One region of the Amycolatopsis sp. NBC_01488 genome, then DNA from elsewhere that is predicted to be linked to it. Evidence: riboswitches for the same ligand, from Rfam matches in the RefSeq annotation. Region 1 holds a riboswitch; each other region holds the start of a gene.
What was found. A riboswitch is a leader RNA that binds a small molecule or an ion and turns the genes downstream of it on or off. The one in region 1 is predicted to bind S-adenosylmethionine.

Region 1 (9,856 bases):
GCCCGGATCGGCGGCAAGTTCAAGACGCACAAGAGCGGCGGCGAGGTGCTCGAGGGCCGGCTGGCCGGCCGGCGCGTCGTGCTCGTGAAGCCGCGCACGTACATGAACCTCTCCGGCGGCCCGGTGGTCGGCGCGGCCCGGTTCTACAAGGTGCCGCCGACCGGCGTGGTCGTGGTGCACGACGAGCTCGACGTCGACTTCGGCGCGCTGAAGCTGAAGTTCGGCGGCGGCGACAACGGCCACAACGGGCTCCGCTCGATCACGAAGTCACTGGGCACCCGCGACTACTACCGCGTCCGGTTCGGCATCGGCCGGCCGCCCGGCCGCCAGGACCCGGCGGACTTCGTGCTGAAGGATTTCTCGACGGTCGAGCGCAAGGAGCTCCCGTTCGAGGTGGACCGGTGCGCGGACGCGACCGAAGCGCTGGTCGGCACGGGTCTCGCGGCGGCGCAAAACGCCTTCCATGCGGGCTGACATCGGTGGCAAGGTGACTCCATGACCCCTGACGAAGTCCGGGCGATCGCGTTCGGCAAACCCCGCTTCGGCCGGCGCGGCTACAACGAGGACGAGGTCGACGCGTTCCTCGACCTGATCGCCGATGCGCTGGCCGGCCGCAACATCCTGACGGCCGACGACATCCACTTCGTGGAGTTCACGATCATGCCGGTGGGCATGCGCAGCTACGACCAGGCCCAGGTCGACCTGTTCCTGGACGAGGCGGAGGCGGCGCTGATCAAGCTGCGCAACCCGCGTCCGGTCGTCGAAGAGGAGCGCCCGCAGGGACCGCGGAAGTGGTTCGGCCGCTCCTGACGGTGTGAGACCGGCCACACAGCGCTGCGTAGTCCCGGCTCACTCACAGGCGGACGGCAGCCGCCCGTCGGGGTGAGCTTCGGGGTCTGTCCCTTCCGGGGGTGCCTGTTCTCGGACTAGGACGGTGTACGGCAGTTCGCACCGCCCAACCCCGGAATCGGAGAGTTGCATGTCGTTCACCGCCGAAGACCTCGCCGAGGTCACCTTCGGTAACGCCCCGATCGGCCGCCGTGGCTACGCGAAGCACGAGGTCGACGAGTTCGTCCGGCGGATCGCCAAGACGTTCGCCGAGGAGGACGACCTGACCGCCGCCGAAGTGCACCACGTCATGTTCGCGAAGCCGCTGATCGGCAAGCGCGGCTACGACGAACGCGAGGTCGACGAGTTCCTCGACACCGTGGAAGACCAGCTCGCCGCCCGCACCGGCCACGCCCCGGACCTCCCGGGCGCCCGCACGTCGGAGCAGGCCACGACCGAGCGCGCCACCCCGCCGACGGTGCGCGCCGAGCGTCTCCAACAGCGCTGAGACGCCCGCGTTCACGTGAAAGTGCCGCTTCCCGGTGGGCACTTTCACGTGAAAGCGCGGTCAGCCGTCGGCGTTCTTCTTGATCTTGTCCGCGAACTGCTGCGCCGTCGCCGCGCGCTTCACCTTGCCCGACGGCGTCTTCGGCAGGCTCCCCGCCGGCAGCACCACCACCGCGTACGGCCGCATGTCCACGGCGTCGCGCACCCGCGCCGAGACCTGCTTCATCAGGTTCTTCTCGGCTTCGGCGTCGCCCGCCAGCTTCGACTCGACGACCACCGCAAAGCGCTCACGACGGCTGCCCGCGTCCAGCCGCACCGCCACCGCGTTGCCCGCCCGCACGCCCTCCACAGACGTCGCCGCGCGCTCGATGTCCGTCGGGTACAGGTTGCGGCCGCCCATGATGATGACGTCCTTGCGGCGGCCGCAGATGACGATCTGGCCATCCACCAGGTACCCGAGGTCGCCGGTGTTGAGCCACCCCTCGTCGTCCTGGGTGGCGACCGGGCCGTCCATCGTCAGGTAGCCGGGCGTCACGGCCTCGCCGCGCAGCCGGATCTCGCCGACTTCGCGGTCACCGACGCGCGAACCCGCGTCGTTGACGATTTCGGCTTCCAGTCCGTCCAGCGGACGGCCGAGCAGCGCGAACGACCGGACGCCGTCAGTGCCGCGCCGCGGGTCGCCCTCGGGCACCGGCACCGCGCGGTTGTCCGCCTCCAGCGCGTCGGCCTCGACGACGTCGAGCGTGAGGCCGGTGAACAGCGGCGCGAACGACACCGCGAGCGTCGCCTCGGCCATGCCGTACGCCGGGAAAACGCATTCCGCCGGCATCTTGAACCGGGCACCGGCGTCCACAAAGGTCTGGACGGCGGTCTCGTCGATGGGCTCGGCGCCGTTCAGGGCGATCCGCAGCGTCGAGAGGTCGTAGGCGTCGTCCTCGTCGACGCGCGCCATCCGCCGCCCGACGATCGCGTAGGCGAAGTTCGGGGCCGCCGTCGTGGTGCCGTGGTACTTCGTGATCAACTCCGGCCAGATCAACGGCCCGGAAAGGAACTCGACGGGCGTGATCTTGACCAGCTCGACGCCGAAGGTCATCGGCACGGTCAGGAAGCCGACCATGCCCATGTCGTGGAACGTCGGCAGCCACGAGACCATCACGTCGGTGTCGAAGTCGAACTCCGCGCGGTCGACCATGGCCTTGACGTTGGAGTACAGGTTCCCGTAGGTGATCCGCACGGCCTTCGGGTCGGCGGTCGAGCCGCTGGTCAGCTGCAGGAGCGCGGTTTCGCCCTCGTCGGTGGGGACGACTTCGGCAAGCGGCTCGGCTTTGGTCAGCTCGGTGATGAGCCGGTAGCCGATGCCCTTCTCCTCGAGCACCGGGGCCAGCTGGTCGAAGGGCTCGCCGAGCAGCACCAGGTTCGCCCCGATCATGCCCAGCACCCGCACGGTGTCCTCGGCCCACTCAGCGAGGTCAGTGCGCGGGGTCGGCTGGTGCAGCATGGTGACGCTGCCACCGGCCAGCCACACGGCCTGCACGGTCGGCGCGATCAGCACCGGAGCGGCGGCCAGCACCGCGACGGCACCCCCGCGCTCGAACCCACCGGCGACGAGCCCACCGGCGATCCGCCGGGCTTCTTCGTGCACCTCGGCCCAGGTCCGCCGGACCGGCTCCTTGGGCTCCCCGGTGACCATGCCACGCTGCTGACCTCGCCCCGCCGCGGTGGCGACGAGCGTGTCCACGAACCTGCTCATGAGGCAGACATTACTGGCAGCCGTGTCACTCCAGCAGTTCGGACGTCTCCAGCCACCGGCCTTCGACGTCCTCGATCTCGCCCTGGACGCCCTTCAGCTCCGCGTTCAGCTCCATCAGCTTCGCCGGGTCCGTGGCCGCTTCCAGCAGCGCCGTGTGGAGCTTCTCCTCCTTCGCGTGCAGCTGGTCGAGCTTCCTCTCCAGCCGCCCCAGCTCCTTCTGCGCCGCCCGGAGGTCCGCCGCCGACTTCTTCGCCTCCGCCTTCTCCGCCGTCGGAGCCGCCGCGGCCGCCGGTTCCTTGGCCAGGGCGCGGCGGTTCAGGTACTCCTCGATGCCGCCCGGGAGGTGGGTGATGCGGCCGTCGCCGAAGAGAGCGACGATCGTGTCGCAGACGCGTTCCACCAGGTAGCGGTCGTGCGAAACCACGACCATCGTGCCGGGCCAGCCGTCGAGGAGGTCCTCCAGCTGCTGCAGCGTGTCGATGTCCAGGTCGTTCGTCGGCTCGTCGAGCAGCAGGACGTTCGGCTCGGCCATCAGCAGCCGGCACAGCTGCAGCCGGCGCCGCTCGCCACCCGACAGGTCGCCGACCGGGGTCCACTGGCGGGCCTGCGGGAAGCCGAGCTTCTCGCCGAGCTGCGACGCCGTCATCTCCTGCTTGCCGAACACCACGCGCCCGGCGATCTGCTCGATCGCCTGCAGCACGCGCAGGTCGCCGGGCAGGTCGTCGAGTTCCTGGCGCAGGTGCGCGAGCGCGACCGTCTTGCCCTCGATCCGGCGCCCGGTCGAGCCTTCGACGTCGCCGCCGAGCAGTTTCAGCAGCGACGTCTTGCCCGAGCCGTTGATCCCCACCAGGCCGATCCGGTCGCCCGGCCCGATCCGCCAGGTGACGTGGTCGAGCAGCGTCCGCTCGCCCACCGTGTACGTCGTGTCTTCCAGCTCCAGCACGGTCTTGCCGAGACGCCGCTTCGCGAACGCCTGCAGTTCGACGGAGTCGCGCGGCGGCGGAACGTCGGCGATCAGCGCTTCGGCCGCTTCGATGCGGTAGCGCGGCTTCGACGAGCGCGCCTGCGGACCGCGGCGCAGCCACGCCAGCTCCTTGCGGGCCAGGTTCTGCCGCTTCTCCTCGGCCGTCGCGGCCAGCCGCGCCCGCTCGGCGCGCGCGAAGATCCAGTCGGCGTAACCACCTTCGTACTGCTCGACGCGGCCGTTCGCGACCTCCCACGTCAGCGTCGCGACGGTGTCGAGGAACCACCGGTCGTGGGTGACGACCACGACCGCGATCCGCCGCGCCAGCAGGTGGTCGGCGAGCCAGCGGACACCTTCGACGTCCAGGTGGTTGGTCGGCTCGTCGAGCACGACGAGGTCGAGCTCGCCGGTCAGCGCCGCGGCCAGGGCAACCCGGCGGCGCTCGCCACCGGAGAGGTTCGCCGTCGGCGTCTCCAGGCCGATCGCGGTGATCCCGAGCCCGTCCACAATGGACCGGACGCGGGCGTCGGCCGCCCATTCGTGCTCGGCGCCGTAGCGTTCGAGGACGACGTCGCCGACCGTGCTGCCCTCCGGCAGCTCGGTCCGCTGGGTGACGACGGCCATCCGCAGGCCGCCGACATGGCTCACCCGCCCGGAATCGGGCTCGGCGAGTCCGGAAAGGACTTCGAGGAGCGTGGTCTTGCCGCCGCCGTTGAGGCCGACGACGCCGATGCGCTGGCCGGCCGCGACGCCGAGCGACACGCCGTCCAGGAGCGGGCGCACCCCGTAGGACTTGCTCACCGCCTCCAGGTTGACCAGGTTGGCCATCCGCTCAGCCGATCCTCTCTTTGGGAGACACTGCCACGAGGCCGAACCAGGATTCGATGGTCCCGGTGTGAGCCGAATTTCGGGTCGCCCGACGCACTTCGACGTTGTTGACGAAGCGATGGCGACGACCGGTCAAGTCCACTTTGGACGCAGTCGAGCCTCGGCGACCCACGAACACAACGCCACACCGGCATGTTCGTATTCCCGGACCGCACAGTGGGCCGGGGAATTCGGCGTGCTTCACGCGTGCACCCGCGGCGATGCCGGGCGCGGCGCGTCGTCCCCGCCGACCACTCTCGCACCCGGGACCGGGCCGTGCGCCACCCGGACCGTGCGGCACACCCCCGCACCCGACAGCTCCGCGGCGACTTCGACCGCGGACTGCGCGTTCTCGCAGAGGAACGCGCAGGTCGGGCCCGATCCGGAGACCGTGCCGGCGAGCGCGCCCGCGTTGACGCCGGCCCGCAGCGTCCGGCGCAGCCCGGGCCGCAGCGAAACCGCCGCCGCCTGGAGGTCGTTGCCCAGCAGCAGCGCGAGCTGCCGCGGGTCGCCCGAGGCCAGCGCCTCGACGACCGGGGTGTGCGAGCCGATCCGCGGCGGGTTGCCGTCCACACGCAGGCGGTCCAGCTCCTTGAACACCTTCGGCGTCGACAGCCCTTCGGCGTCGAACGCCAGCACCCAGTGGAAGGTGTGCCGCGACAGCACCGGGACGAGCCGCTCACCGCGCCCGGTACCCAGCGCGGTGCCGCCGTAGAGCGCGAACGGGACGTCGCTGCCCAGCCCGGCGGCGATCTCGGCCAGTTCGTCGCGCGTGACGTCGAGGTTCCACAGTGAAGCCAGCCCGACCAGGGTCGCCGCCGCGTCGGCGCTGCCGCCCGCCAGGCCGCCCGCGACCGGGATGCCCTTGCGCAGCACCACGCGGACCTTCGGCTCACCGGTGCGCCCGACGTGCGCGGAAAGCGCTTCGACCGCGCGCCAGGCCAGGTTTTCGGGGCCGGTCGGGACCGACCCCTCGCCTTCGCCGTAGATCTCCAGGCCCGGTTCTTCGGTGACCGCGACGGTCACCTCGTCAGTCAGCGACAGGGCCTGGAACACGGTCACCAGCTCGTGGTAACCGTCTTCGCGCAGGTCGTCGACCGCCAGGTGCAGATTGACCTTGGCCGGGACCCGGACGGTGACTGGAGGCGGAACTACGGCGAGCACCCGACCAGCCTACGTGCCCGCGAAAACGCCCCGATGCGACGTGCGCATCGGGGCGTTCTCGAGCGTTCGATCAGGCCGCGACGCCCTGGGGGCCGCGCGCGGTGTGCGTCACGTGGCCACCGCGCTCGGCGACCCACGCCAGCGCCGCGTCCGCCCGCTCGCCGCGGACGCCGAGGCGGAACCGGCCGACCGGGGTGTCGCCGATGCGGGTCAGGCCGCCGCCGATGGTGGCGAACTCGACGTCGAACCGGCCCGCGGCCTCGGGCAGCAGCGCACCGACCGACGCGAAGCCGACCAGCACGACGTCGACCGAGCGGTCGTAGCGCGCCGACTGCGCGCGGGTGGTCTCGATGGCCGGCAGCAGCGCCTGCGCGGTGCGGCTGGCCGGGTTCGAGATCAGGTCGAGGACGCTGCCGCGCTCGACGACCGTGCCGTCTTCGAGCACCGCGACGTCGTCGCAGACCCGGCGGACCACACTGGCGTCCGGCGTCGTGACCACGACGGTGGTGCCCAGCTCGGAGCGGGCGCGGTCGAGCACGGTGAGCACCGCGCCGGCCTCCTCCGGGTCGATGCCGGCGGTCGGGTCGTCGGCGAGCAGGACGGCGGGGGCCGCGGCCAGCGCCTTGGCGACCGCGACGCGGCGGAGCTGCCCCTCGGACAGCTCGCCGGGACGCTGGGTCGCGCGCTGGGTCAGGCCGACGAGGTCGAGCAGCGAACCGACCCGGCTGCGGCGCTGCGGGCCGTCGATGCCGAGCTGCTCGAGCGGGGAGGCGATGTTGCCGGCGATCGTCCGCTCGGCGATCAGCGTCGGCTTCGTCGAGACGACGCCCAGCTGGCGACGGATCTCCCGGAGCCGGCGGCCGTCGAGCGTGCCGGTGTTGAGGCCGTCGAGACGGACGACGCCGCGGTCGGGGCGCTCCTGCAGCGCGATGCAGCGGGCGAGGACGGACTTGCCGGACCCGGTCGGGCCGACCACGCCGAACAGCGAGCCCGCCTGGACGTCGACGCTCACGTCGCGCAGAGCGAGAACCGAATTTCCGTTGGTGGCAAAGGTTTTGGACAGGTTTTCGACGGTGATCACGAAGGCTCCAGAAAACGGGGTGCGCGCGACGCGCGGCACCCGGCCGCAAGCGAAGTCCGTCCTGAGAGGACGGTGCGTGAAGAAGAGGTGGACCGGCTACGACAAGCTCAGTGGGAGCGTCGACATGCGGTCACGGAGCGGCGGCCTTCGTCGACGACGCGACGCTTGGTCAGGAGCAGGGGGCGGGCTACCCTCTTCATCGGAAACGGCCTCCATCGGTCCTGGCGGTAGCACCTGCCCCGTGGGGGGTGGTTGCTGCGACTTCGGCGAGCCAGGTCTCTCAGTCGCTCGGGATGGACGTACTGAGTAAAACCGATCCCGAGGAGCGAAAGCAAGCGCATCGGCCCAGATCACACGAGTGGCGGTGTCCGAATCGCGAGACGGCACGCCAGGAGGGGTATTTTCGCCGGACCGCTTTCACTTCCACTGTGGACTTGCTAACGGACAGCGGCGAGCCGGGCGAAGTCGTGCACATCGAGCTGCTCACCGCGGGTCTTCGGGTCGATCCCGGCCGCCGTGAGCAGCTCCCCGGCCCGCTCGGCCGAGCCCGCCCAGCCCGCGAGCGCGGCGCGGAGCGTCTTCCTGCGCTGTGAGAAAGCGGCGTCGACCAGGCCGAAGAGCCGATCGCGGTCGTCCGACGCCGGAGCGTCACCGCGTTCGAAGGCGACGAGCGCGGAGTCGACGTTCGGCACCGGCCAGAACACCGAGCGCGGCACGGCGGCGACCTTGCGCGCCGGGCCGTAGTAGGCGAGCTTGACGCTGGGCACGCCGTAGATCCGGCTGCCGGGGCCGGCCGCCATCCGGTCGGCGACCTCGGTCTGGACCATGACGAGGCCGGAGTGGAGGGACGGCAGCTCGGCGAGCAGGTGCAGCACGACCGGGACGGCGACGTTGTAGGGCAGGTTCGCGACGAGCGCGGTCGGCTCGGGCAGCTGGTCACGGGTGACGCGCAGCGCGTCGGCACCGACGACGGTGAGGCGCCCGGCGGCCTCGGCCCCACGCTCGGCGACGGTCCCGGGCAGCCGGGCGGCGAGCTTGGGATCGATTTCGACGGCGACGACGTGCGCGCCGGTGGCGAGCAGCCCCAGGGTCAGCGACCCGAGCCCGGGCCCGACCTCGAGGACGACGTCGTCCGGGCCGACGTTCGCCAGCTCCACGATCCGCCGGACGGTGTTGGGATCGTGCACGAAGTTCTGCCCGAGCTTCTTGGTCGGCCGCACGTCGAGTTCGGCCGCCAGCCCCCGGATCTCGGCCGGTCCCAGCAGTTCAACCACCGGACGAGCCTACCCAGGCGGTCGTCCCCTGCCCCCGGACGGTCGGCTCACGTCCCCACAGAGCCGGCTCACGCACCCGGAAGCGGATTTCGCGTGATCCGGGACGGAACTCGCGTGACCGGAGGCCGAACTCGCGTGATCAGGGACGGAACTCGCGTGATTGAAGGCGGAACTCGCGTGATCAGCCGGGCATCTCACGTGATTGGAGGGGCATCACGCGTGATTGGGGAGGCATCACGCGTGATTGGAGGGGCATCGGCGTGATGCCCGCCTGATCACGAGTGATGCCCCGCTGATCACGGGTGATGCCTCTCGGGACACGGGTGATGCCCCTTGGCGCACGCGAAACGGCCCCCGTCCACCTGGGACGGGGGCCGTTTCGAAGGAAGACTCAGGCCTTGGCGCCGCAGACCGGCCAGGCGCTGTAGCTGCCGCCGCGTGCGGCCTTGACCTTCTCCGCGATCGCGATCTGCTGCTCGCGCGAGGCCTGGTTCGGGAGCGCCGCGTACTCGTCGCCGCCGTAGGCGTCCCACGTGCGCTTGTCGAACTGGAGGCCGCCGTAGTAGCCGTTGCCCGTGTTGATGGCCCAGTTGCCGCCCGACTCGCACTTCGCGATGCGGTCCCACGCGGAGCCGTCGCCGATGTCCGGCGTCGGGGCCTGCTTGGTGCCGACGTGGATGATCTTCGGCTTCGGCGGGGTGATGACCTGCTCGGAGACGCTCTCGCGGGAGACCTCTTTGCCGTTCTTCTGCGTGACCTTGTAGGTCACCATCTTCTCGCCGGGCGTGCCGGGGTCCTCGACCGAGGTCTTGCCCTTGGCGAGGTCCGGGTCGTCGACCTTCTGCTCGGGCGGGTCGATGGACTCCTTCTGGACGACCGTCGAGACGCCGGTGCGGCTGATGTGCACCTCGGCGCCGTCGACCAGCTTGACGTCCAGGCCACCCTCGGCGGCGTCCTCCGGGCCCAGGGTGAGCTTGTACTCGCCCAGGAACTCCTTCGTGGTGACCGCGGTGGTGGTGACCTTCTTCGGCTCGTTCGCGCCGTCGTAGAGCGTGATGTTCTTGAGGGTCTTGATCTCGACGGTGGCGCCCTGCAGGGGCAGCTCGCCGTCCTTCGGCATCGACATCCACGTGCCGGGCTTGTCCACGCCCGCCATGCCGAGCTGGCCGAGCGCGTCACCGAGGTGGGTCGCGCGGACCCAGGAGGTGTGCTCCGAGCCGTCGACGATCATCTTCAGCTGACGGCCGCGCTCGAGCTTGATGACGCCGCCGTCGCCGACCTCGGCCTGCGGGGACGGGGACAGCGAGTCGTGCGCGCCGACGGACAGGCCGGCGTCTTGCAGCACCTCGCCGACGGTGTCGCCGAAGGAGTGCACGGTCTGCTGCTGGCCGTCGACGTCGACCGTGATGCTCTTGTTCATC
Region 2 (9,856 bases), 1.5 Mb from region 1:
GTCACCGACCTGCAGCAGGCCAATTCTTCGGCGGGCGACACCGTCCTGCTGGCCGCGCACGGCGGGCTGATCACGGCGCTGACGGCGCGGCTGCTGAACCTGCCGGTGGAGACTTGGCCGTCGCTCGGCGGGATCTCGAACTGCCACTGGGTCGAGCTGGGCGCGCGCGACGGGAAGTGGCGGCTGCAGGCCTACAACGCGGGGATGCACGGCTAGCCGATGGGGCCCCGCCTGCTGGTGTTCGGCGATTCGCTGAGCTTTCACGGTCCGGAAGGACCCTGCGCCGCGGACGAGCCGCGGCTGTGGCCCAACGTGGCCGCTGCGGCGTTGGGCGGCACCGCCGACCTGGTCGCCGGGATCGGCTGGACCGCACGGGACGCCTGGTGGTCGCTGACCGGCGACCCGCGCGTGTGGGCCGACCTGCACCACGTCGACGCGGTCGTGCTGGCGGTCGGCAGCATGGACACGCTGCCCTCGCCGTTGCCGACCTACCTGCGCACCGGGCTGAAGTACCTGCGGCCCGACCCCGTGCGCCGCGTCGTGCGCAAGGCCTACCTCGCCGCGCAGCCGCGGCTGTCGATCGCGTTCCGCGGCCGTCCCGTGGTCCTACCGGCCAAGCTCACCGTGCAGTACCTCGACACCGCCGTGGACGCGTTGCGCGTTCTGCGCCCCGAACTGCCGATCTACGGCATGCTGCCGTCGGTGCACCGGGCCGCGGCGTACGGCGGCGTCCACACCGCGCGCCCGGCCGCGGCGGCCGCGATGGCGGCGTGGGGCGCGCGGGCGAACGTTCCCTTGCTCGACCTCGAAGCCGTTGTCGGAGAGCACGTCCTGAGCGGCGAGGGCAACCCGGACGGCATGCACTGGGGCTGGCAGGGACACGCCGCGGTGGGCGACGCGATGTCCGTGTTGATGGCGCCGGTGGCGGCCCCCGGCCACGTAGGCTGACGGCGTGTCGGTCGCCGTAGTCACGGATTCCACCGCCCACCTGCCGGAGGGCTTCGCCGAACGGCACGCGGTCCGGGTGGTGCCGCTGCACGTCCTGGTCGACGGCGTGGTTTCCCTCGACGGCGTCGAGACCGGCCCGGCGGCGGTCGCCGAGGCGATGAGCCAGCGCAAGATCGTCACGACGTCCCGGCCGACGCCCACGGAGTTCGTCAAGGAGTACCGCGCGGCGCTCGCCGACGGCGCCGACGCGATCGTTTCGGTGCACCTCTCGCGCGAGCTGTCGGGCACCTGGGAAGCGGCGGTGCTGGCGGCGCAGGAGGTCGGGCCGGACCGGATCCGCGTGGTCGACTCGCGCACCACCGCGATGGGGCTCGGGTTCGCCGCGCTGCACGCCGCCGACGCCGCGGCCGCCGGAGCTTCGGCGGCGGAAGCCGAGGCCGCGGCGGTGACCGCGGCCGGGTGCTCGTCGACGCTGTTCGTCGTGGAAACCCTGGAACACCTGCGCCGCGGCGGCCGGATCGGGCCGGCGGCGGCGCTGCTCGGCACGGCGCTGGCGGTGAAGCCGGTGCTGCACATGTCCGAAGGCCGGATCCTGCCGCTGGAGAAGGTCCGCACCATGAACCGGGCGCTCGCGCGGCTGGTCGAGCTGGCCGCCCAGGCCGCGCGGGACGACGACGTCGAGCTCGCCGTCCACCACCTCGCCTCGCCGGAGCGGGCCGTCGAGCTGGCGAACCGGCTGGAGGAGGCCGTGCCGCGCTCGGCGGGCTGCGTGGTCTCCGAGCTGGGCGCGGTGATCGGGGCGCACACCGGGCCCGGGGTGCTCGGGGTGGTCGTCCAGCGGACGGTGCCGTCCCGGCACTAGCCGCGGGCGCGCCGAACCCTCCAGCATGCCACCCGGGTACGACGGAAACGGCCGTTCCCGGGCCCGGCCGGGTGGATCCGTCCACATCACCCCGGTTGTCCACAGAACGCGGCGGCACCCCTGTCGGACGCCTCCCGCGGGCCCTAACGTCGATCGTGTGTTCGAGCAGCCCGCCCGGGATCCGGGCCCTCCCGTCAACGACCGGCTCGCCTGGCTGGCCGACCAGCTCTCGCCCGACGCGAGCACGGTCGGGCCCGGCGGCCGGCTGGTCCGGCGCTGGCTGCCGGGCGGACCGGCCGGTGCCGGCCGCCGCCGGTGGGCGTTCGCCGGGGTCGCCGCGGCGGTCGTGGTGATCGTCCTCGGCTCGGTCGCGCTCCTCGGCGGCCGTCCGGCACCTGAGTCACCACCCGCGCTGCCGAGTGCGAAACCGGCGAGCGAGGCCACGGCCCGGGCCGCACCCCAGGCCGGTCTCGTCGTCAGCGTGATCGGCCGCGTCCGGTCGCCCGGCCTGGTCACCGTGGTCCAGGGCGCCCGGGTCGCGGACGTCCTGCGGGCCGCGGGCGGCGCCGATCCCGGCGCGGACCTGACCGCGCTGAACCTCGCCCGCCGGGTGACCGACGGGGAGCAGCTCGCGGTCGGGATCCCGGCGCCCGCCGCCGCGCCGGCCGGTGCCCCGGCGGGCGGCAAGGTCGACCTCAACGCGGCGAGCACGGATCAGCTCGACACGCTGCCCGGCGTCGGCGCGGTGACGGCCCAGCGGATCGTCCAGTGGCGCACCGAGCACGGCGGCTTCACGAAGGTCGAGCAACTGCGCGACGTCGGAGGCATCGGAGAAAGCAAGTTCGAAAAACTTCGCGAGCAGGTGACGGTCGGATGAGCACACTTCCCACGACCGACACCCGGCAGGACATGCGGCTGGTCCCGGCGGCGCTCACGTGCTGGCTCGCCGCCCTCGGCGGCCTGCTGCTGGGCTGGTGGACGGCCGTCGCCGTCGGCCTCGCCTCGGCGGTGCTCGCCGGGCTGGTGCTCTGGCGGGCGCGCGGGCGTCGCCGGGCGCTCGGCGCGGCGGCGGCCCTGCTGGTGCTGGGACTGGTCGCCGCCGGCCCGATCGCCTGGCGGATCCGGGACGCACAGCGTGACGACCTTCGCGCGGCCTCGGCCGAGGGACTCCCCGCGGCGGTGCGGGTCGTCGTCGCCGAGCGCCCGAAGCCCGTGCGCAGTGCCGGATACGCCGGCCAGCAGGCCGGTGCCCGGTCGGTGGTGCTCACCGCCGACGTCCGCACGGCGTCGGTCGACGGACGGCCGGTCACGTCGTCCGGACGCGTCCTGCTGCTGGCCCCGGTCGCGCAGTGGGCGTCGCTGCTGCCGGGCCAGGACGTGACGGCGACCGGGCTGCTGATGCCGCCGCGGGGCTCGGACCTGACCGTCGCGGTGCTGTCCGTGCGCGGTCCGCCGGGCGAACTCGGGCCGGCCCCGTGGTGGCAGCGGATCGCGGCCGAGCTGCGCACCGGACTCCACGACCGGTGCCAGGACCTGCCGGAGGAACCCGCCGGCCTGCTGCCGGGGCTGGTCCTGGGCGATACGAGCGGGTTGTCGCCGCGGGTCGAGCAGGAGTTCGTCACCGCCGGGCTCACGCACCTGACCGCCGTCAGCGGGGGAAACCTCGCCGTGGCGTGCGGTGCGGTCCTGCTCCTGCTGCGCTTGCTCCGGCTCGGGCCCCGGCTGTCGGCGGTGCTGGCGGGCGCCTGCCTGGCCGGGTTCCTCCTCCTGGTCGGGCCGGAGCCGAGCGTGCTGCGCGCCGGGGTGATGGCGGCGGTCGCGTTGCTGGCGCTGGCGCTGGGCCGGCGCGGCTCGGCGTTGCCCGCACTGGCTTTCGCGGTGTGCCTGCTGGTGGTGACGGATCCGGCGATGGCGACGGACTTCGGGTTCGCGCTGTCGGTGTTCGCCACGGCCGGGCTGGTCCTGATCGCGCCCCGCTGGGCCGCCGTCCTGGTGCGCCGCGGCGTCCCGCCGGGGTTCGCCGAAGGCCTGGCGATCCCGCTGGCCGCGTTCCTCGTGACGGCGCCGGTCCTCGCGGGCATGGCGGGCTCGGTGAGCCTGGTTTCGGTGCTGACCAACGTCTTGGCCGCCCCGGTGGTGGCCCCGGCGACGGTGCTCGGCGTGCTGGCGACGGTGGTCGGCCCGTGGTGGCCGGGTGCCGGGACGGTCCTGGTGCACCTGGCCGAACCGGAGGCCGAGTGGCTGATCACGGTGGCGCGGCACGGCGCGCGGGCTCCTGGCGCCGTCGTCGCGTGGCCCGGCGGCTGGACGGGCGGGCTGCTCGCCGCGGCCGTGCTCGTGGTGCTGGTGCTGGCCGCCCGGCACCGGCGCGTGCGGCTGGTCATGGCAGTGCTGGTCGTCGGGGCGCTGCTGGTCTTCGTGCCGGTCCGGGTGCTGGCGCCGGCGTGGCCACCGCGGAACTGGGCGATGGTCGAGTGCGACGTCGGGCAGGGTGATGCGGTCGTGCTGGCGACCGCGGAGCCGGGACGCGCCGTCGTCGTGGACACCGGGCCCGAGCCGGGGCCGGTGGACGAGTGCCTGCACCGGCTGTCCGTCGACCGGATCCCGCTGCTGGTGCTGAGCCACCTGCACGCGGACCACATCGGCGGCCTGGCCTCGGTCTTCGACGGCCGGGCGGTCGGCGGGATCGCCGTCGGCCCGGGCCGGGCGCCCGAGTGGGCGTGGCGCCAGGTCGCCGCGGAGGCGAAGCGGCAGGCGGTGCCGCTGGTCGAGCTGAACCCGGGGGAGCGGCTGGCGTGGCCCGGGCTGTCCCTCGACGTCCTCGGCCCGCGCTATGTCCCGGCCCGCTCGGCCGGGCAGCAGGACGGCACGACGATCAACAACAGCTCGGTGGTCCTGCGAGCGCAAACCCCGGCCGGCCGGGTGCTGCTGACCGGCGACGTCGAACTGGCGGCTCAGGCCGACCTGCTGGCCGACGTCGGAAACCTGAAGGCGGACGTACTGAAGGTTCCGCACCACGGCTCTCGCTACTCGCTGCCGACGTTCCTGGCGGCCGTGGCGCCACGGGTCGCGTTGGTGAGCGTGGGCGCGGGCAACACCTACGGCCACCCGAGTAAGTCCACAATGGACACGTTGACGGCGCTGGGTGCCCTGGTGACCCGAACCGACGTCGACGGTGACACGGCAGTGGTCGGCGACCCGGCCGGTCCGGCGGTAGCCCGCCGGGGCGAGCCGCGCGGCCCGCCGCGCCGCTGAGCGGATCATTCGACGGCGGGGTGGGGGGCGCTCTCCTGGGTTCGGCGGCCGCGTTCGGCGGTGATCCGGCGCCGGACCCATTGGCGCCCACCCTCGTCGGCGAGGTTTTCCACGCGGGCGACCAGCTCGCGGACGGCGTCCGGGCCGTCGTAAGGCGGTGACGAATGGAGGAACAATGCGGCTTCACGCTCGATCGCGTAGCCGATCTGGCTGTGCTCCACCCAGTTCTCGTGCATGCCGAACGTGGTCCGGATGCCGGTGGCGATCAGGACGAGGGCGCCCAGCGCGGCGATGACCACCGAGTCGAGGTGCGCGGCGGCGGCCACCGGGATCGCGGCCGAGCCGACGAGGGCGACGACTTCCATGACGCCGTACCGCAGCCGGTCTCGCCGGGCGCCTCTCTTGTACCACCGCCATCTCGCGATGACCGTCACCGGCAAGGCCCGGCCGTCGCGTTCGGCGGTGACCATCCAGTGCTCGGCGAGATCGCCGGACGTGTTCTCAGCCCACTTCATACCCCGAACCTCCTGGACCGCGCCGACGCCTGGCGGGTGTCGACCTTAGCGGCCCAGGGAGCGCGGAAAGGAGGTGTTGCCGGGGCGAGCCGCGTGGCCCGCCCCGGCCAGGACATCAGTAGCCGAGCGCTTCGTTCACGGCCTTGGCGGACGCCGGCACGGTCGCCTTCGGGCCGATGTGGTTCTCGACCGCGTCGAGGGTCTTGAGGCCGTCGCCGGTGATCAGGAGGACCGTGTCGGCGTCCGGGTCGAGCTTGCCCGTCTGGACGAGCTTCTTCGCCGTCGCGACGGTGACCCCGCCCGCGGTCTCGGTGAAGATGCCTTCGGTGCGGGCCAGCAGCCGGATGCCTTCGACGACCTCTTCGTCGGTGACGTCCTCGATCGCGCCGCCGGTGCGGTTGACGATGTCGAGCACGTACGGGCCGTCGGCCGGGTTGCCGATCGCCAGCGAGCGGGCGATCGTGTCCGGCTTCACCGGCTGGACCACGTCCTGGCCGGCGCGGAACGCGGCCGACACCGGCGAGCAGCCGGTGGCCTGCGCGCCGAACACCTTGTACGGGCCGGCATCCACGAGACCGAGCTGGCCCAGCTCGCGGAAACCCTTGTCCACCTTGGTCAGCTGCGAACCGGAGGCGATCGGCACGACGATCTGCGGCGGGATGCGCCAGCCGAGCTGCTCGGCGACCTCGAAGGCCAGCGTCTTCGAGCCTTCCGAGTAGTACGGCCGGACGTTCACGTTCACGAACGCCCACTTCGGGTGCTCGCCGGCCAGCTCGGTGGCGAGGCGGTTGACGTCGTCGTAGTTGCCGTCGACGGCGATCAGGTCGCCGTCGTACACCGCGGTGGTGAGGATCTTGGCGCGCTCGAGGGTCTTCGGGATCAGCACGACCGACCGCCAGCCCGCGCGGGCCGCGGCGGCGGCCGTCGCGTTGGCCAGGTTGCCGGTCGAGGGACACGCGAGCACCTCGAACCCGAACTCGCGGGCCGCGGCCAGTGCGACGGCGACCACGCGGTCCTTGAACGAGTGCGTCGGGTTGCCGGTGTCGTCCTTGACCCACACGCGCTTGAGGCCGAGCTCCTTGGCGAGGCGGTCGGCGCGGATCAGCCGGGTCGCGCCGGGCTCGGTGTTCGGGATCTCTTCGACGTTGGACGGAACCGGGAGGAGCTTCTTGTAGCGCCAGATGTTCTTGGGGCCGGCCTCGATGTCTTCGCGGCGGACGCGGCCGAAGTCGTAGGCGACCTCGAGCGGCGAGAAGTCCTCGGCGGAGACGAATTCGGGGGCGAGCGGCTGCCGGTGGCCCTCTTCCTTCGACACCAGTTCGACGGCCGGTCCGAGATCCGGGGTCTTCGTGGCGGAGGTCGTTCCGAGGGTGGCGGTCATCGCGAGGTTCCTTTCCTCATCTGCCCCGCCGAAGCGGGCCGGAATTGGCACCGTGGTCGTCAGCTACCCCGCGATCGCGGGATGACGGGCTGTACGCCGGTTGCCGGGGCTTCGTCGGGCCGTTCCCTCTGCCCCTCTGGATGAGCGGTATTCGGTTGTCGGCGCGCGCCGATCGGCGCGCTGCCTCGAGGACACCGTACGACATGGCGCTCACGCCGTGCCATGGTGGCCGCTCGACATCACCGGAGCGGGCGCACGACAGCGCAAGTGAGAGGATTCTCCCGTGACCGCGCAAGCCACCGCCCCGGCCCCGCTGCACCTGGTCCTGGGTGAGGAAGAACTGCTGATCGAGCGCGCCGTCCGCGACACGCTCGCCGCGTCCCGCGCGATCGACGCCACGGCCGAGCTGACTCGCGTCCGGGTGTCGGATCTCACAGCCCCGGAGCTGGCCGAACTCGTCAGCCCGTCGCTGTTCAGCGAGGGCCGCGTGATCGTCCTGGAGTCGGCGCAGGACATCTCGCAGGAGCTGGCCGACGCCGTCGCGTCCTACCTGAAGGACCCCGCGGACGGCGTCGTGCTGGTCATCGTGCACACCGGTGGCGGCCGCAGCAAGGCGGGCAAGACGCTCCCGGCGGCGCTGAAGAAGGCCGGCGCCGAGGTGACGGAGTGCCCGAAGCTGACCAAGCCGGCCGAGCGCGAGCAGTTCGTGCGGCACGAGGTGCGCCGGGCAGGTGGCAAGATCGATCCGGCTGGGGTCGCGGCGTTGATCGACGCCGTGGGCTCTGACCTGCGAGAACTCTCCTCGGCGGCGACGCAGCTGGTGGCGGACGCGGGCGGGAACGTCGACGCCGAGGCGGTCCGCCGGTACCACCGCGGCCGCGCGGACGTGACCGGCTTCGCGGTCGCGGAGAAGGCGGTGAGCGGCGACCGTTCGGCGGCGCTGGAGTCGCTGCGCTGGGCCATGCAGCTGGGCGTCCCGCACGTCCTGGTCGCGGACGCACTGGCCGATGCGGTCCGCACGATCGCCCGGGTCTCGGGCGCGGGCCGCGGCAACCCGAACCAGCTGGCGGGCGAGCTGGGCATGCCGCCGTGGAAGGTCCGCAAGGCCCAGGGCCAGTCCCGCGGCTGGAACCAGGACGGCCTGGCCACGGCGATGCGCGTGGTGGCGAGGCTGAACGCCGAGGTCAAGGGTGTGGCTGCGGACCCGGGCTACGCGCTGGAGCGCGCGGTCCTGGAGGTGGCGGCCGCCAAGGGCGACCGCTGACGCCGCGGCAGGCGGAACTCGCGGTGCCTACCGCGACCGGATGCGCGACCGGATGTGTGCCCGCGAGACTTGCGGTGCCCGCCGCCACCGGATGTGTGCCCGCGAGACTTGCGGTACCCATCACTTACCGGCGCGCCCCGCGAGCGACCGCCGACCCGCAGCACCGAACCCACTGCGCGAAGCACCCGGACATGAAGAAAGCCCCGGCCGAAGCCGGGGCTTTCCCAGAAATCAACCAGCTCAGAGCGCGTTGACGCGCTTGGCCAGCGCCGACTTCTTGTTGGCGGCCTGGTTGGCGTGGATGACGCCCTTCGAGACGGCCTTGTCCAGCTTCTGGGCGGCGTCGCGCTGCAGCTCGACGGCCTTGGCCTTGTCGCCGGCCTCGGCGGCTTCGCGGACCTTGCGGATCGCGGTCTTCACCGAGGACCGGATCGCCTGGTTGCGCTGACGCGCCTTCTCGTTCGTCGTGATGCGCTTGATCTGCGACTTGATGTTGGCCATCGGGCAACTCCTGTTTCACTCGGTGAGATTCGCCGCCGCGCTGAAGTGGCCCCACTCCGGAGAGCGGGTTTCCTCCATGACGGAATGCCGCACGGGCAGCGAGCGATGACTCTAACAGCCGGGCCGCGGACGTCCGGAGCCGGGAGTACCGTGGGTGACGGCAGTGCCTAGGGTTCCGTCACCGGTCCGCGCACCCCGCTTCACCCAACCAGGATCGGCGGGCCTGGTCCGAGCGGCACCATCGGCAGGCCCGGACGGCCGGTCGTTCATCTGACGGGGCAAAAGCCTGGAGGACCCGGTTTTCGCGCGCGCGAAAACCCGAAGGGGTCCCATGAACACCACCGCCTTGTCCTTCGTCCTCATCGCGGCCGTCGTGCACGCCGCGTGGAACCTCGCCGCCAAGCGGATCTCCTCCGGGGGCGCCCAGTTCGTCTGGCTCTACTACACGGCTTCGGCGGTGGTCCTCCTGCCGGTGACGGTCGTGCTGCTGGTCGTCGAGCCGGAACGTCCACAGTGGAGCTGGCTGGTGGCCGCGGTCGTCACGTCGGTGCTGCACATCGGCTACGGCATCGTGCTGCAGCGCGGGTACCGCGTCGGCGACCTCTCCGTCGTCTACCCGGTCGCGCGCGGCACCGGGCCGCTGCTGTCCGTGCTGGCCGCCGTCCTGGTGCTCGGCGAACGGCCCGGCCCGCTCGGCCTGCTCGGCGCGTTCCTGGTCATCGCCGGGGTGCTGGTGATCAGCACCGGCCGCAGGACGGGTGACCCGCGGGCGGTCAAGGCCGGCGTCCTCTACGGGCTCCTGACCGGCGCCGTCATCGCCGGCTACACCCTCTGGGACGCCCACTCGGTGACCGGCCTCGGCGTGCCGCCCGTCGTCTACTTCGGGCTCGGCTCGGTCCTGCAGAGCGTGCTGCTCGTGCCCGGCGCCCTGGCCGGCCGTGCCGAGGTGACGCGGATCTGGCGTGAGCAGCGTCGCGAGGTGCTGGTCGTCGGGCTGCTGTCGCCGGTCGCGTACATCCTCGTGCTGTTCGCCCTCACGATGGCGCCGGTCAGCCTGGTCGCGCCCGCCCGGGAGCTGAGCATCGTGCTCGGCGGCCTCGCCGGCTGGCTGGTGCTGGGGGAGCGCGACG
Region 3 (9,856 bases), 1.9 Mb from region 1:
GCGCGTCGACACCAGTGGGAAGAGCCTGGAGACGCTGTTCGGGAAGGCGTCGGCCGAAGGCGCGCCGGCTCTGGTGTCGAGCCTGAGCCTGGCCGCGCAGAACTCCGCGCAGGCCGCGGTGAACAGCTTCAAGGGCTCGGCCATGATGGTCGCGCTCGACGCCGGGTCGGGCGACATCCTGGCCGTGGCGCAGAACGCGGCCGCGGGGACCACGCCCAAGGCGCTCAACGGGCTGTACGAGCCCGGTTCGTCGTTCAAGATCGCGACGTCGGTCGCCGCGATCCAGCAGAGCGGCCTGACCGCGGGCTCGCCGGTCGACTGCCCCGGCGTCGCGACGATCGGCACGCGGACGGTCCGGAACGAAGGCTTCGAGCTGGGCGCGACGAACCTGCAGACGGCGTTCGCGCGGTCCTGCAACACGACGTTCGGCCAGCTCGCGCTGGACCTCCCGGCCGACGGGCTGGTGAAGGCCGCGAACGAGCTGGGCCTCAACGCCGACTACGAGATCCCGGGGATCAACACCGAGCTGGGCAAGGTCGAGCCCGCGGCGAGCAAGGACGAGCAGGTCGAAGACGGGTTCGGCCAGGGCCGCATCCAGGCCAGCTGCCTCGGCGGCGCGCTGGTGGCCGCGACGGTCGCGTCCGGCAAGGCGATCACGCCGCGGCTGTGGCACGAACTGGATACGCAGGTGGTGAAGGGCTACTCGCCGCCGCCCGCGGCGGTGCTCGGCCAGGTGCGGACGATGATGCGCGCGGTGGTGACCAGCGGAACGGGCCGCGCCGCGGCAGGCGCGGGCGCGGTGTTCGGCAAGACGGGCACGGCCCAGTTCGGCGACGGTTCGAACGCCACGGGCTGGTTCGTCGGTTACCGCGGCAACGTCGCGTTCGCGGTGGTCCTGGAGAACTCGAACGACTCGGGCCCCGCGGTCGCCCTCGCCGCCAAGTTCCTGAAGGCCCTCTGACCCAGCGGGTCGGCTCGCGTATCCAAAGGGTCGGCCCGTGAGCCGACCGTCCAGGTACGTGAGCCGATTGTGCGGGTACGTGAGCCGACCGTTCCGGTCGGAAGGTTCGGCGGCGGGCGAAGCGACGCCGCCGTACCGTGGGCGCATGGAGACGATCGCTCTCGCCGAGGTTGCCGCGGTGCTCGCCGACCCGAGCCGCGCCACCATGTGCCTCGGCCTGCTCGACGGGCGGGCCTGGACCGTCGGCGAGCTGGCCAAGGCGGCCGGGATCGCGCTCTCCACGGCCAGTGAGCACGTCACCCGGCTGGTCGACGCCGGGTTCGTCGTCCGGGTGAAGCAGGGCCGGGCCAGCTACGTCCGGATCGCCGACCCGCGCGTCGCCGAGCTGATCGAGCACCTCGCCCAGCACGCCGAGCACCGGCCGGTGAAGAGCCTGAAGGCGTCGCTGCGGGTGAAGCGCCTCGGCTTCGCGCGGACCTGCTACGACCACTTGGCCGGCGTGCTCGGCGTGGCCGTCCGCGACGGCATGCTCGCGACCGGGCTCGTCGACACGGCCGACGGGCTGACACTCACCGGCCGCGGCCGCGAAGTGCTGACCGGGCTCGGCGTGCCGCTCGCCGCCGGGCGGCGGCCGCTGCTGCGCGACTGTCTGGATTGGACGGAGCGGCGCGACCACCTCGCCGGCGCGCTGCCCGCCGCGCTGCTCGACCGGGCGGTCGACGCCGGCTGGGTCGCCCCCGACGGCCACCGCGCGGTGAAGGTGCATCCCAGCGCGGCCAAGCCGTTCGCCGCGCTCGGTGTCGATCTCGACGCCCTGAGTACGCCTTAACACACCGGGTGCCCGACTCCGGTCGGCGGTACACGAACGAGTTAACCCGACCGCTTCACTATTCTGAGTGCCCACGGCACTCGGAGGGAGGCGGCATGGACCAGCTTCCCGTGCTGCTCGGCGTCGGCGGTGTCGTGCTGCTCGCCTCCGTGCTCGCCGTGCGCGTCTCCATCCGGCTCGGCCTGCCGTCGCTGCTGCTGTACCTCGGGATCGGCGTGGTGCTCGGCGAAGCCGGCTTCGGCATCCGGTTCGACAACCCCGAGCTGACCCAGTCGCTCGGCCTCGCCGCCCTCGTCATGATCCTCGCCGAAGGCGGGCTGACGGCGCGGTGGTCGGCCGTGAAACCTTCGCTGGGCCTCGGAATCGCACTGTCCACAGTGGCCGTGGCGGTCAGCGTCGCGGTCACCGGCGCGGCCCTGCACTTCCTGCTGGGCCTCGACTGGCGGTTCGCGCTGCTGTGGGGCGCGGTGCTCGCCTCGACCGACGCGGCGGCGGTGTTCTCCGTGCTGCGCACGGCCGGGATCGGCAAACGCCTGGTCGGCGCGCTGGAGCTGGAGTCCGGCATCAACGACGCGCCGGCGTACATCGCGGTCGTCGTGCTCGCCCAAGGCACCACAGTGGACTGGACGCTGCCGCTGCTGGTGGTCTACGAGCTGGGGGCGGGCCTGGCGATCGGCCTCGCGTTCGGCTGGCTCGGCGGCGTCGCGCTGCGCCGGGCCGCGCTGCCGGCGACCGGCCTGTACCCGCTCGCGACGGTCGCGGTGTGCGTCGTGGCGTACTCGTCCGGGCAGCTGGCGCACGCGTCCGGGCTGCTCGCCACCTACGTCGCCGCGCTGGTGCTGGGCAATTCGCGGCTGCCGCACCGCTCGGACACGCTCTCGTTCGCCGAAGGGCTCGGCTGGCTGGCGCAGATCGGGCTGTTCGTGCTGCTCGGGTTGTTCGCCTCGCCGAGCCGGCTGTTCGAGACGATCGTGCCGGGCCTGGTCGCGGGCGCCGTCGTGCTGCTGCTCGCGCGGCCGATCTCGGTGGTGCTCTCGGTGCTGCCGTTCCGGTTGCCGTGGCGGGAACAGGCGTTCCTGTCGTGGGCCGGGCTGCGCGGCGCGGTGCCGATCGTGCTCGCGATGATCCCGCTCTCGGAAGGGCTCCCGGGCGCGCAACGGCTGGTCGACGCGGTGTTCGTGCTGGTCATCGTGCTGACGCTGGTGCAGGGCGCGACCCTCGGGCCGCTCGGGCGCAAGCTCGGGCTGGCCAGGAAGTCCGAGCCGCACGAGATCGAGGTCGACTCCGCGCCGCTGGACGAGCTGGGCGCCGAGCTGCTGCAGGTCCGCATCCAGCCGGGCTCGAAGCTGCACGGCGTGTACCTCTCGGAGCTGCGGCTGCCGGTCGGCGCGACGGTCAGCCTGGTCGTGCGCGAAGGCGCGGGCTTCACGCCGCAGAAGACCAGCCGGCTCCAGGAGCACGACCAGCTGCTGGTGGTCACGACGAGCGGCGTCCGCGACGACGTCGAACGCCGGCTCCGCGCGGTGGACCGGGCCGGGCGCCTCGCCCGGTGGCTGGGCGAATCGGGTCGCTAACCCGTTCGTGGTCGTGACCGATCGGACGACTTGCCCGCCGCCGATCTCCTCGTTGTCCGATCGTTGTCCGGTTCTTGTGCTGACCTCGTGATCTTCTTCCACGAGGGTGAGCTTTACTCCGCAAGATCTTCCCGATGATCCAACCTTTGGCCTACTGTGCGCTCGATCCGGTTAGTTCGAATGGGTGAGCGTTAGGTCAAAGGAGTACGCACGGTGACGAAACTGCATGGTCGTGGGGCGGTCCTGATCGCCGCGATGTCCGCGGTCCTCGGGCTGGCCGCCGCGCCGGCCGCGACCGCCGAAGTGGGTCCGTTCCCGGCGCTCGCCCTGCCGTTCAAGGCGGGTCAGCAGGTGTACTCGGCCGGCATCCACTCCGACGACGGCAGCACCGGCGTCAAGAACGCGATCGACTTCAGCCCGGCCGACCGCACCGTGCGCGCGCCGCTGGCCGGCACCGTGCACCTGCAGCACTGCGCGGGCGGCGACTGGGTGACCATCGACCACGCCGGCGGCTGGCGGACCGGGTACTACCACCTGGAGGGCATCAAGGTCACCGACGGTGAGCACGTCGAGGCCGGCGCCGAACTCGGCTCGACCGGCAACGCGCTCCCGTGCGGCGGCAGCAGCACCGGCGCCCACGTCCACTTCACGCTCTGGACCCTGCCGGACGCCCCGGCGGCGAACTGGGACGGCAAGTCGTACGCGGAGGTCTCGACCGCGGTCGCGGCGGCCAGCGGCGAGCCGGTCGACGGGAAGACCCTCGGCGGCTGGCGCTTCACCGCGGGAGCCGAGCAGTACACGGGCACCGCGACGCACCTCGCCGACAACGCGGTGACGCAGCTGCCGGGACGCTTCCGCGCCAACCCCTGACGGCCTTCACGCTGTGTGAGCGGCGTCTCAGATCGTGCGGCGGGGTTGGCCGCCGGCCGCGTTTTCGGTTACCTTCTGGCTCAGGTCATGAGTGCCAGCGCGAAGCCCCGGCTTGCTGGCCGGCAACCCTCCTACCGCGGTGGGGTGCCCCGGGTGAAGACCGGGCCGGTCGCGTCGTGCGACGGGCAAGCGCGGGCCCCTCGCCGGGGTCCCCCGGACCGCCGAGGAGGCACCGATGACTCTCGCCATCGACCGCACCAGCACGATCACCACCCTGGCCGAAGCCGGCCCACGCGTGCCGGAAACCGTCGCCGAGCCCGCTCCGACCGCACTCGGCGCCACCCCGGAAACCGTTGCCCCGCACCACATCCCGACCGTCGCCGGTGCGTCGCTGCGCGTCCCGCTCGTCACCGGTGAGACCGTCGGCTACGCCAACCTCGACCACGCCGCGAGCGCCCCGTGCCTCGACGCCGTCCGCACCAAGGTCGACGAGTTCCTGCCCTGGTACGCCAGCGTCCACCGCGGCGCCGGCTTCGCGTCGCAGGTCTCCACCAAGCTCTACGAGCGCACCCGCGACGTCCTGCGCCGCTTCGTCGACGCCCGCCGGACCGACACCGTCGTGTTCACCCGCAACACCACCGATTCCTTCAACCTGCTCGCCCGCAGCCTGCCCCGGCACACCACGGTGATCGTGTTCGACACCGAGCACCACGCCGCGCTGCTTCCGTGGCCGGGCCCGAACGTCCGCCGGATCCCGACCCCGCGGACGCGCCTCGCTGCAGTGTCCGCTGTGGACGAAGCGCTCGCGGATTCCCCGCAGGGACCGCGATTGGTCGTCGTCACCGGAGCGTCCAATGTGACCGGTGAACTGCTCCCGGTGGCGGAGATCGCCGCCGTGGCGCGCAAGCACGGCGCCCGCGTCGCGCTCGACGCCGCCCAGCTGGCGCCGCACCGCCGGATCTCGATCAAGGAGCTGGACGTCGACTACGTCGCGGTGTCCGGCCACAAGCTGTACGCGCCTTTCGGTGCCGGCGCGCTGATCGGCCGCGCCGACTGGCTGCGCGCCGCCCGGCCGTACCTCGCCGGCGGCGGCGCGACGAAGCTCGTCACCGAGGACGCGGTGGTCTGGAACACCGGCCCCGAGCGGCACGAAGCCGGCTCGCCCAACACCGTCGGCGTGTACGCGCTCGGCGTCGCGTGCGAGACCCTCGGCGAGCACTGGGACGCCGTGGTGGCGCACGAGCGGGCGCTGCTCACCCGGCTGCGCAAGGGACTCGAGGGCATCCCGGGCTGCGCCGAGCTGCGGCTGTTCGACGCAGCCGTCGACCGCGTCGGCACGGTCAGCTTCGTCGTCGACGGCTTCGACCCGGGTTGGCTGGCCGCGGTTCTTTCGGCCGAGTACGGCATCGGCGTGCGCGACGGCGCCTTCTGCGCCCACATCGCGGCCAAGCGCCTCATCGGCGTCACCGGCGGCACCGGGCAGCAGGCGGTCCGCGTCAGCCTCGGCTTGGGCAGCACCGAAGAGCACGTCGACCGCGTGGTGCTGGCATTGCGCCAGATCGTCGCGCGCGGCGCTCGCTGGGAGTACGCGAAGGCGGACGGCCGCTGGGCGCCCGTCGGCGACCCGCGTGAGCTGCCGCCGTTCTGCTGAGCACCAGCCTGGGCCGAGGGGGAGAGGGCAGCGTTTCCGGTTTCCGCTGGCACTGCTCGGGTTGGCGCAGATCGTCACGGCCGCCGCGGTTGACGTCGTTCCGTCGGCGACGCTGGGTCGGCACGCCGGCGGCCGTTCCGCTGCTGGACCTGGCCGGCGCGCTCCGGTTCCGGCTGTCCGGTGACGTGCGCGGCGCGCTCGTCGCGGCGCTGGGCCTGCTGCGTACGAGCGCAGCTGGCTCCTGGTGGCCACCGGCGTGTTCGTCCTGGTCACGGGCGTGTTCCTGCCGCCGACGGCGGGCGCGCTCGTGGCGGCGGGCGTGCTGTTCGCGGCCGCCGACGCGGCCTGACCAGTGCCGTGGACAATGGAGCGGTGAGCACCGAGCCCAGCCACTCCGAACCCGACACCGAATCCGACGCTGCCGCCGCCGAGGTGGCGCCCGAGACCGTGCAGGAGACGCCGGAAGCCCCGGCGGAGCCGCTGCCGAAGCGCCGCGTGGGCTGGGTGTTCGCCGTCGCGGTCGTGTTCTGGGCGATCGACCTGGTGACGAAGAACCTGGTCGCGGCCAACCTCGAGGGCAAGGAGCCGGTCCGGGTCCTCGGCGGGCTGATCTACCTGCAGGTGATCCGCAACCCGGGTGCCGCGTTCTCGATGGCGACCGGCATGACGTGGGTGCTCGCGCTGGTCGCGCTGGCCGTCGTCATCGCGATCGTCTGGCTGTCGCGGCGGCTGCGCTCGATCGGCTGGGCCATCGGCCTCGGCCTGGTCCTGGCCGGCGCGCTCGGCAACCTGACCGACCGCATCTTCCGCGCGCCCGGCGGGCTGCAGGGCCACGTCGTCGACTTCATCTCCGCGTTCGCCCCGAACGGCAAGGGCTTCGCGATCTTCAACATCGCCGACTCGGCGATCTGCGTCGGCGGCGCGCTGATCGTGCTGCTGTCCCTGCTGGGCAAGGACTACGACGGCACGTCGACCAAGGACAAGAAGAAGGTCGCCGAGCAGGAGGAGCAGGCGTGAGCTCGCGGATGCTCCCGGTGCCCGACGGGCTCGACGGGATGCGGGTCGACGCCGGCCTCGCGAAGCTGCTCGGCCTTTCCCGCACGGTCGTGGCCGAGCTGGCCGAATCCGGCGACGTCCTGCTCGACGGCCGTCCCGCGGGCAAGTCCGACCGGCTCTCCGGCGGCGGCCTGCTGGAGATCACGCTGCCGGAGCCGGCGAACCCGGTCGAGGTCGTCGCCGAGCCGGTCGAGGGCATGAAGATCCTGCACGACGACGACGACATCGTGGTGATCTCCAAGCCGGTCGGCGTCGCGGTGCACCCGAGCCCGGGCTGGACCGGCCCGACGGTCGTCGGCGGCCTCGCCGCGGCCGGCCTGCGCATCGCGACGTCGGGCGCGGCCGAGCGCCAGGGCGTGGTGCACCGGCTCGACGCGGGCACGACCGGCGTGATGGTGGTGGCCAAGAGCGAGCACGCGTACACGGTGCTCAAGCGCGCGTTCAAGGAACGTACGGTCGACAAGGGCTACCACGCGATCGTCCAGGGCCACCCGGACCCGATGCGCGGCACGATCGACGCCCCGATCGACCGCCACCCGCGCCACGACTACAAGTTCGCGGTCGTCCAGGGCGGCCGCCCGAGCGTGACGCACTACGAGGTCGTCGAGGCGTTCCGCGCGGCGTCGCTGGCGCACATCAAGCTCGAAACCGGGCGGACGCACCAGATCCGCGTGCACTTCTCGGCCCTGAAGCACCCCTGCGTTGGCGACCTGACCTACGGCGCGGACCCGGTCCTGGCCCGCCACCTCGGCCTGAGCCGCCAGTGGCTGCACGCGAAGACGCTGGCGTTCGCCCACCCGGCGGACGGCCGCTGGGTCGAGTTCGAGTCGGAGTACCCGGACGACCTGGCGAAGGCGTTGAAGATCCTGCAGGACGAAAGCTACTAGTCCTCGATCGACCAGGTCAGCGTGCGCTCGTCCGGTTCCGGCCGCGGGCTCCAGCGGACCGAGACCACCCGCGTCGCGTCCGGCAGGACGTACACCGTGTGGCCGCCCAGGGTCTCGCCCGGCTGGACGCCGATCTTGTGCGGCGGCCGGGACGTCAGCGACACCGGCGCCTTGCCGATCGCGGTGCCGTCGGCGGCGAGCAGCTCGAGGTAGTTGTCGGGCAGCGACGCGAACGGGATCGGCCCGCGGTTGGTGATCTCGGTGTGCACGACCACCGCGCGCTCGCCCGCTTCCAGCCGGTAGCCCGCCGCGCCGAACAGGTAGTCCGCCGGGTCCTGGACCTCGAGGAGCTGCACCGAAAGCTGCTCTCCCTCCAGGCCCTGGGTCTCCAGGACCTCACCGATGCGGCCCCGCCTGCCCGTCCCGGCCGGCCGGGCGGGTTCGTCGCCGCGGGCCCACGACGCGGTCTGCGGCAGGCCCCACGTGCTCACGGCCGGGTCGAGCGGCACCGGCGGCGCGAACTGCTGGGGCGGCCGCTGCTGCGGCGGGCGGGGCGGCGGGCCCGGGTACCGCCCGGACGGCGTCCCCTGGACGGCGTGCGGCCCCGAGGGCGCGCTTGGGACGTGGTGGGGACCGGACGGCACGCCCTGGACGTTGTACGGCCCGGACGGCACACCCTGCGGGCCGGACGGCGGCATCGGCGGCTGCTGCGGCACCGGCTGCGACGGCGGGAACTGCTGCGGCGGCCGGTTCGCCCACGACGGCGGTGAGCCCGCGATCGCCGCCCGCAGCCCCTGCGGGTCGCTCTCGACGCCGACGAGCAGCGGCAGCCCGCTGCCGGAGAGCGCCACGAGCCGGTAGGCGACCTCACGCGGGTCCATGCCGACCTTCGCCGCCAGCTCGTGCACCGCGGCCTTGCCGAGGTCGGCGAGCGCGGCGAGCAGGCGGGTATCCACGGGATCGGTCACGGCCACCCGCTGAACGCTACCGCCTGGCCGGAGCGCCCGCGCCGACCCCGTCGGCCGCTCACCGTTCTTGTCGGTGATCTCCGTTAGGGTCGGCCGGGAGCACACCGTCGAAGCTGGGGGTCCTGCCATGACCGCGGTCACCGAACTCGCCGACGAGTTCGTCGAAGCGCTGTTCGCCGCCGATCCGCTGACGCCGGCCCTGCTGGGCATCCGCCCGGCCGAGCCCGGCCTGCCGGACCTGTCCGCGGAAGCCGAGCAGGCGCACCGGGCGCGGCTCGCGGCGTTCGCCGAGCGCGCCCGCGCGCTGGACACCGCCGGGCTGTCGGCCGAAGACCGCGTCACCCGCGAGGTCCTGATCGCCACGGCGGAAGACCGCGTCGCGTCGATCGACAGCCGGATGGCGGAGTTCACGGTCACCGACGTCATGGTCGCGCCGGCGGCGACGCTGCTCATCGCCCTGCCGATGACGACGGTGACCGCGGGCGAAGCCGCGGAGGCCCAGCTCGGGCGGCTGGCCGCGGTTCCGGAGTACCTGCGCCAGGCCGCCGGGCGGCACGCCGAGGGCATCGCCGCCGGGCGCGTCCCGGTGGCGCACCTGGTCGAGGCCGCGATCGCGCACCTCGACCGCTACCTGGCCGACCCGGACGCGGACCCGCTGCGCCGCCAGCCCGCGCCGGACGAGGACTTCGCCCGCCGGCGCGACGAGCTGCTGGCCGACGTCGTGCGCCCGGCCTTCGCCGAGTACCGCGACTTCCTCGCCACCGAGGTGAAGCCGCACGGGCGTCCGGCCGACCGGCCCGGCCTGAAGTGGCTGCCCGGCGGCGAAGAGACGTACGCGCGGCTCGCGAAGGTGCACACGACCACCGACCGCACCCCGGCGGAGCTGCACCGGACGGGGCTCGACATCATCGACGCGCTGGCTGCCGAGTACCGCGAGCTGGGGAAGAAGGTGTTCGGCACCGACGACCTGGCGGAGATCTTCCGGCGGCTGCGCACCGACCCGGCCCTGCGGTGGACCAGCGCCGAAGAGCTGCTGGACACCGCACGGACCGCCGTCGCC

Region 2: another riboswitch for S-adenosylmethionine. It lies ahead of thrC (threonine synthase); the one in region 1 lies ahead of OG738_RS17130 (methionine ABC transporter ATP-binding protein).
Region 3: another riboswitch for S-adenosylmethionine. It lies ahead of OG738_RS26070 (aminotransferase class V-fold PLP-dependent enzyme); the one in region 1 lies ahead of OG738_RS17130 (methionine ABC transporter ATP-binding protein).

The regions. Positions count from the first base shown of each region.
Region 1 is NZ_CP109434.1:3,511,122-3,520,977, reverse strand. Features, by position in the region: gene pth (aminoacyl-tRNA hydrolase) at 1-474, shown strand, start outside; gene OG738_RS17155 (DivIVA domain-containing protein) at 496-810, shown strand; gene OG738_RS17150 (DivIVA domain-containing protein) at 980-1,336, shown strand; gene OG738_RS17145 (fatty acyl-AMP ligase) at 1,397-3,085, opposite strand; gene OG738_RS17140 (ABC-F family ATP-binding cassette domain-containing protein) at 3,111-4,877, opposite strand; gene OG738_RS17135 (4-(cytidine 5'-diphospho)-2-C-methyl-D-erythritol kinase) at 5,118-6,080, opposite strand; gene OG738_RS17130 (methionine ABC transporter ATP-binding protein) at 6,151-7,161, opposite strand; SAM riboswitch class I at 7,371-7,461, opposite strand; gene rsmA (16S rRNA (adenine(1518)-N(6)/adenine(1519)-N(6))-dimethyltransferase RsmA) at 7,599-8,435, opposite strand; gene OG738_RS17120 (transglycosylase family protein) at 8,827-9,856, opposite strand, start outside.
Region 2 is NZ_CP109434.1:5,001,579-5,011,434, forward strand. Features, by position in the region: gene OG738_RS24125 (histidine phosphatase family protein) at 1-216, shown strand, start outside; gene octT (diglucosylglycerate octanoyltransferase) at 220-948, shown strand; gene OG738_RS24135 (DegV family protein) at 953-1,810, shown strand; gene OG738_RS24140 (ComEA family DNA-binding protein) at 1,968-2,687, shown strand; gene OG738_RS24145 (ComEC/Rec2 family competence protein) at 2,684-5,065, shown strand; gene OG738_RS24150 (DUF4231 domain-containing protein) at 5,071-5,580, opposite strand; gene thrC (threonine synthase) at 5,696-6,961, opposite strand; SAM riboswitch class I at 6,975-7,108, opposite strand; gene holA (DNA polymerase III subunit delta) at 7,245-8,225, shown strand; gene rpsT (30S ribosomal protein S20) at 8,466-8,726, opposite strand; gene OG738_RS24170 (DMT family transporter) at 9,058-9,856, shown strand, end outside.
Region 3 is NZ_CP109434.1:5,449,294-5,459,149, forward strand. Features, by position in the region: gene OG738_RS26050 (penicillin-binding transpeptidase domain-containing protein) at 1-961, shown strand, start outside; gene OG738_RS26055 (ArsR/SmtB family transcription factor) at 1,107-1,790, shown strand; gene OG738_RS26060 (potassium/proton antiporter) at 1,886-3,364, shown strand; gene OG738_RS26065 (M23 family metallopeptidase) at 3,578-4,234, shown strand; SAM riboswitch class IV at 4,318-4,432, shown strand; gene OG738_RS26070 (aminotransferase class V-fold PLP-dependent enzyme) at 4,470-5,885, shown strand; gene lspA (signal peptidase II) at 6,318-6,902, shown strand; gene OG738_RS26080 (RluA family pseudouridine synthase) at 6,899-7,828, shown strand; gene OG738_RS26085 (AsnC family protein) at 7,825-8,802, opposite strand; gene OG738_RS26090 (DUF885 domain-containing protein) at 8,924-9,856, shown strand, end outside.